One region of the Caproiciproducens sp. NJN-50 genome, then DNA from elsewhere that is predicted to be linked to it. Evidence: riboswitches for the same ligand, from Rfam matches in the RefSeq annotation. Region 1 holds a riboswitch; each other region holds the start of a gene.
The links. Region 1 has a riboswitch for nickel and cobalt ahead of EQM14_RS12055 (cation-translocating P-type ATPase). Riboswitches for the same ligand answer to the same signal wherever they lie in the genome.
Positions count from the first base shown of each region.

Region 2: another riboswitch for nickel and cobalt. It lies ahead of EQM14_RS08825 (cation-translocating P-type ATPase); the one in region 1 lies ahead of EQM14_RS12055 (cation-translocating P-type ATPase).
Region 3: another riboswitch for nickel and cobalt. It lies ahead of EQM14_RS03970 (cation-translocating P-type ATPase); the one in region 1 lies ahead of EQM14_RS12055 (cation-translocating P-type ATPase).

Region 1 is NZ_CP035283.1:2,496,002-2,498,270, reverse strand. It holds gene EQM14_RS12065 (metallophosphoesterase family protein) at 1-455, shown strand, start outside; partial or broken gene EQM14_RS16755 (cupin domain-containing protein) at 593-762, opposite strand; NiCo riboswitch at 968-1,061, shown strand; gene EQM14_RS12055 (cation-translocating P-type ATPase) at 1,170-2,269, shown strand, end outside.
Region 2 is NZ_CP035283.1:1,843,906-1,846,174, reverse strand. It holds gene EQM14_RS08835 (helix-turn-helix domain-containing protein) at 1-254, shown strand, start outside; gene EQM14_RS08830 (DedA family protein) at 489-1,100, shown strand; NiCo riboswitch at 1,224-1,313, shown strand; gene EQM14_RS08825 (cation-translocating P-type ATPase) at 1,421-2,269, shown strand, end outside.
Region 3 is NZ_CP035283.1:823,558-825,826, forward strand. It holds gene EQM14_RS03970 (cation-translocating P-type ATPase) at 1-943, opposite strand, end outside; NiCo riboswitch at 1,056-1,153, opposite strand; gene EQM14_RS03975 (ArsR/SmtB family transcription factor) at 1,609-1,923, shown strand; partial or broken gene EQM14_RS03980 (permease) at 2,012-2,269, shown strand, end outside.

The DNA of each region.
Region 1 (2,269 bases):
CCGAACGGTTTGAAAACCTCATGACGAAATATAAGGTCGATATGGTCTATCTCTCCCATATCCACAGTTATTTTGATTACACCAGGAACGGAGTCAGATATCTCATCAGCGGAGGCGCCGGCGCGGAGCTGATGACGCAGAACAGCTATTACCATTATCTGATCGCCAAAGCCGGATCGGCGGATACGCTGACGTTGGTCCAACTGCCCTCTCTGCCGAATCTTATCCTGCAAAGGTATGCGGCGACGGTTTCTCTCTTCGTAAAGGCCATGTATCAGGAAAATCAGGCGGCGGCGGTCTTATTTATTGTGGGATTTGCATTGCTTGTACTCCTTTTGCTTACATTACTGTTCTTAAAATTGGAAAGTCGTCTTGCCGTTCTTTGGATCTTGGTGAAAGATACCGGCAGATACATGGCTAAAAGACAAAAAGAACTGCATGCAGGCAAGGGCTGAAAAAACGGGAACCTGTAATATGGATTGTTATCCGCCTCGCGGGAAACATCCCGCGAGGCGGATTTTTTGTAATACGTAGTTAAGAAAGCTCTGAACTTCGAATAAGGTCAAAATAATCACCGATTCTTACAACCCCTTTCTCCCGGTTCGATCCGAATAAACTGGTCAACGTTGCATTTCAAGCCCGATGTCATCGTTCATATTGATACTCATCAACGTTAGCTGAAGGTGGTTTCCTGTCCACAAGGCAGTGCGGAATGCATTGCTTTTCAATATTTACCACAATTGGTATGGGCCCGTAATCCTTTCATTCCTCAGGCACAGCTTTCTACTCCTTTCCCATTGCTTTGACTCATATTATAAATTGTCCTTTGAGAAAGCGCTTTAGAAGCGGAAAGAAATTATCATTAAGTTCGATGTTTAATCCTCGTTTTTTCACATCTGATTACACCTTGACAAACTATTCTCCATATAGTATCATTGAAGAATCTCTTTGCACTGCATTTTAATCTACAGTACAAACTGAGCAGGCGATGAACCGATAGGTTTGTGGGGCTGGGCCGGTGACGGCAACAGATTGACTCGTATCACATCTGTGGGACAGTTGTATGTTCCATGGATGTGTTTTTTTATACATATCTTGGAATAACTGGATTTATGGAGTGCCATAGAGCTATCTTATGAACGCCGTGAGGCGACACGGAGGTAACTGATATGACAAACCAAGAGCAAGCGCCGGTTTCGTATGGCCTTACCACTGAAAAGGCTCGGGAATTACAGGAAAGATTCGGCAAGAATGAGTTGACGCCGCAAAAAAGACAAAGCTTCTTCAGCAAGATACTTCACACCGCCAGCGAGCCTATGTTCCTTCTCCTGTTGATTGCAGCCGCGATCTACTTTTTCTTGGGAGAACCCCGCGATGGGGCAATTATGCTGATTTTTGTCGTTGGCATCATCGGCATCGATGTGATCCAGGAAAGGAAAACGGATAAAACGCTCGAGGCCCTGAAGGATCTCTCCGCGCCGCGTGTCCGGGTGATACGGGACGGCGAAGAAAAGACGATCAGCAGTGCCGATCTGGTTCCGGGCGACCTCATGCTGATCGCTGAGGGCGTCAAGATCCCGGCCGACGGAGAAGTCGTCCGGGCAAGCGATCTGTGCGTCGATGAATCCTCCCTGACCGGCGAAGCGGAGGGCGTCTGGAAAGTCGTTGCCGATTCTGCGGAGAAGCAGCCGGATACGTGGCGGCGCGACTATTGCTATGCAGGCACACTTGTCCTGCAAGGCAGCGCCCTGGTCCGGGTCGGGAAAATCGGCGCGGCGACCGAATACGGAAAGATCGGAACGAACGTGGCGAACGCGCCCGAGAACCCGACGCCGCTGCAGAAGCAGACCGGCAGATTGGTGCAGCTCTGCGCAGGCATCGCCGCCGTTCTGTTCGTGCTGGTCGGCTGCGCCACGTGGCTGAACATCCCCGACCATTCCTTCAGGGACCGGCTGATCGAGAGCATCCTCTCCGGCGTCACGCTGGCCATGGCAATGATCCCGGAGGAATTCCCGGTCATCCTCACCGTGTTCCTTTCCATGGGCGCCTGGCGGCTTGCCAAAAAGCAGTCGCTGGTACGAAAGCTCCCCGCGGTGGAAACGCTCGGCGCGGTTTCCGTCCTCTGCGTGGATAAGACCGGCACGATTACGATGAACAAAATGGCTGTCCGAGAAACCTGGGCAGTGGACGGCGACGAAAAGCATCTGGGCGAGATCATGGGCATGGCGTGTGAAACCGAGGCCTACGACCCGATGGAACAGGCGATGTT
Region 2 (2,269 bases), 650 kb from region 1:
GATCCCCCGACCTGTTCGACGGCATCGGAAGCAGACTGGACTCTCTGCGAAAAAACGGAAACCGCATCCAGGCGTTGCTGCCGGATCTGGGCAGGGACGTCACGATCCCGCGGGAAGCCACTCTGCGCGTCAGCTATAAGCAGCAGCGGGAGATCGAAAAGCTGGAGTTCAAAATTTTCTGGAGCCTGCGAGAAGAATGCAAACTGGAAACAAATCAGAAGTCCGGAACTTTTCCTCAAAAGAAAAATCGATAATACGTTCGCCCGGGCCGCGCGGATATCCGCCCCGGTTCAGACCTCCATGCAGCGAGCTGCCGGCTTGTCCGGCAGATTCGCTGTTTTTCCATGTTTTCGCCGGGAATCCGAGGCAGGACACGTCCGTGAGCTGATTCGGGGCATCGACCGATTCGACATTCGCAAAAAGGCCGCTTTTCACTTGGGTGATAGCCATCGCCAAAAACTGCTATCTTGATTGAAAGGAAGTTCAAAATGCAGGAATGGGTCATCCATATTATGAACCAGTACGGATACGTGGGGATAGCACTGCTGATTGCAATCGAGAACCTGTTTCCTCCCATTCCTTCCGAGCTGATCCTGACTTTCGGCGGCTTCATGACCACTTACACCAGCATGAACATCTGGATTGTCACCTTGTCCGCCACCATCGGGTCGGTGGCTGGGGCAATCGTCCTTTACGGTGTCGGACGGCTGCTTCCGGCCGAGAAAATGGACAGGTTCATCGGGAAATGGGGACATGTCCTCGGGCTGAAAAAAGGGGATGTGGAACGGGCGGAAGGCTGGTTTAATCGGCGCGGTGCCTCCACCGTCTTTTTTTGCCGGTTTATTCCATTAGTCCGAAGCCTCATCTCCATCCCCGCGGGGATGGCGCGGATGCGCAGAGGCAGGTTCCTTTTGTACACCACCCTCGGCTCCGCAATTTGGAATGTGGTTCTGGTGGCGCTGGGTGCTTTTGCCGGAGCCGGCTGGGAACGCGTCAGCCAATCCATGAATCTCTATACCTACATTACTCTCGCCGTGATGGCGGTCGGCGGGGTTGGTTTTGTTGTTTGGATTTCTAAAAAAAGGAAAAAGAAAAAATAGGTTTTCTCTCAGGATCCGCCATAAAATTCATGATGGGAATCTTATCTTTTTGTTTTTAATCACTTGACGCGAGTAAATGAATATGATAGAATATCTTTCATCTCTTTGCGCTGCATTTGATCTACAGTACAAACTGAGCAGGCGATAAACCCGATATGGGTTTATGGGGCTGGGCCTCGCGGCAACAGGTTGATCAGAACCTGTGGGACAGTATGTTGTCTCACTGGTATTTTTGTACCCTTTTGAGACTGCAGCTGTATCTTTGCAATGCCATGGAGCTGTCGCATAAATGCTTAAGAAGCATTATGGAGGTAACTTTTATGACAGAACGAAAGAACACCACAAATCCAACCGGCCTGACGACGGCGGAAGCCGTGCAACGTCAAAAGCGATTCGGCAGGAACGAATTGATTCCGAAAAAGAAGAAGAATGTTCTTCAAGAGATTTTGAAAGCCTTGTCGGAACCTATGTTTTTGCTGCTCATCGTGACGGCGGTCATCTATTTTTTGCTGGGTGAGCCGCGCGACGGAGTTGTTATGCTGATCTTTGTATCGGGTATGATCAGTATCGATGTGATCCAGGGCTGGAAAACCGACAAGACCCTGAACGCCTTAAAGGATCTCGCGGCACCGCGCATTACGGTGCTGCGGGACGGAGCGGAGCAGCGGATCGACAGCGCTGATCTTGTCCCGGGAGATATCATGCTGATTGCCGAAGGCGACAAGATCCCGGCGGACGGGGAGATCCTTCAGGCAAACGATCTGTGCGTCGACGAGTCGTCCATGACGGGCGAAGCGGAAGGCGTTTGGAAGGTCGCGCTCGGGACCGCCGATACAGACGGCGGGCACTGGCGGTGCGACCACTGCTACGCGGGGACTCTTGTGACGCAGGGAAGCGCGCTGGTCCGCGTGGATCAAATCGGCAAAGCCACCGAGTTCGGGAAAATCGGTACAAATGTCGTCGGCGCGCCGGAAGCCCCGTCGCCGCTTCAGAGGCAGACCCGCGGGCTCGTGAAGCTTTGCGCGGTTATTGCGGCGGTCCTGTTTGTATTGGTAGGCTGCTTCACTTGGCTGAATATCCCGGACCACCAATTTACCGACAGGCTGATCGAAAGCATCCTTTCCGGCGTCACGCTCGCCATGGCCATGATCCCGGAAGAGTTCCCGGTT
Region 3 (2,269 bases), 1.6 Mb from region 1:
CAGATACGGCGCCAAGCGTTTCCACTGAAGGCAGCTTGCGCACCAGTGACTGCTTTTTGGCAAGCCGCCAAGCTCCCATTGATAAAAATACCGTGAGGATGACAGGAAACTCTTCTGGAATCATTGCCATGGCAAGGGTTATGCCCGACAAAATGCTCTCAATCAGCCTGTCGCCAAAGCTGTGGTCAGGAATATTCAGCCATGTGAATATTCCCACAAGGGCAAACAAGACTGCAGCAATTCCTGCGCATAGTTTAACAAGACTTCCGGTTTGCTTTTGTAGGGGTGTGGGTTCCTCCGGTGCGGATGCAACATTGACTCCGATTTTTCCATACTCAGTGGTGTTGCCAATTTTATCTACCAGTACCGTTGCTGTGCCCTGTGTAACCAGCGTGCCGGCATAACAATAATCACGCCGCCAATAGTCGCTTGTTGACTCTGCACTCTCAGTGTTGATTTTCCACACACCTTCCGCTTCGCCGGTCAACGAAGATTCATCGACACACAGGTCGTTACATTTTATTACAACTCCATCTGCCGGGATCTTGACGCCCTCATAAATCATCATTAAGTCACCGGGCACAAGGTCGGCACTAGCAATAGTCCGCTCCTTTCCATTACGAATAACAGTGATATGCGGGGCAGATAAATCTTTCAGGGCATTTAAGGTTTTATCGGTTTTCCATTCTTGAATTACATCAATGCTGATTATGCCCACCACAAAAACCAGCATAATTGCACCATCTCTGGGCTCTCCCAGAATAAAATAAATGGTTGCGGCGACAATGAGCAGTAAAAACATTGGTTCACAGATAATATGCAGAAGTTTTTTGAAAAAGCTCTCTTTCTTCTGTGTGGTCAATTCGTTTTTACCATATTGCTCCTGCAATCGTTTTGCTTCGGTGGCAGTTAAGCCAGCCATGTTTTGCTTTTTGTCTGTCATAAAAGTTACCTCCGTTTTAGCCTTTCGGCAATCGTTTGATAGCTCTATGGCACTCCATTTCGGGGTCATGTGTTCCATTGGGGGTATAAAAAAGCACGCCTATGGAACATACTACTGTCCCACAGATGTGCTCAAATTGCAATCTGTTGCCGCTCATTGGGCGACCCGGCCCCACACCCTTGCGGGCATCGCCTGCTCAGTTTGTACTGTTGATCTCGCATTCATGCTGAATGTAATGCAGTGCAAAGAGATTCTGTATATTATATGCTGGAGATGCATGTTTGTCAAGCGCTTATAAAAATTTGTTATGATAACGGTTGTTGTTTTACAATCTCACTTCCGACCTTAAATTTGAAGCATAGTCTTACCGTCTCGGTAAACCGGCTGTGTCAAGGAGTGTAATCCAATGCGCATTGCGTGCTTTTGATTCCGTTTCATGGCAATTCTTCTGTGCTACGGCATAGGTTATTTTTTCTCAAGATGGATGTTTCTTTTGCAATACCCTTTCCGGATTTCTCTGCCTTTCTTATTTACGATTGTCCTACCCGAGAGAAGTAAAGCTCGCAATTCACCATCGAATGAAAATGTTTTCAAACACATTGACAAAGCTTGATTTGACGCATATAATAATGATATATCGAATATTCTTGATATGAGGTGAAGAATTGGTAGCGGCTTATGAGGAACACGCAAAGGTGTTCAAAGCATTTTGCGATGAAAAACGTCTGAGGATACTCGGGCTTCTGCGCGGCGGCGAAAAATGCGCCTGCGTTTTGTTGGAGCAGCTGGACTTGGGACAATCGGGGCTTTCCTACCACATGAAAATTCTGGTTGAGTCAGGCATTGTGGAGAGTCGGCAGGAAGGCAAATGGACGCATTACAAAATTAGTGAAAAAGGCAGTGCTAATGCCTGTGCTCTATTAAAGAAACTGACAACGCCGGACTTGGTTAGAGAAGAAGGTAATTGTTGCGAAAGATAAAAGCCATCTGAAGGATGGCTTTTAACAGGCACAATACATCAAAATTTATTGATATGATTGTCCTATTTTGAAAGTGAGGTTCATTGGTGTGCAGCTATTAAAAGCAATCTGGGATTTCTTTCAAGGCCAAATACTTGGAATGAAGTGGTTGAATAGTATCATCGGCAACGGTTTATCGGCCTTGGGACTGGACCTAAACAACCGCTGGATTGGGAGCATTCAATTTTTTATTTATGACGTTATAAAGATTGTACTTCTTTTATGCTTCCTAATTTTTATTATTAGCTATATTCAGAGCTATTTTCCTCCTGAGCGAAGCAAGAAGATATTGGGTCGTTTTCATGGG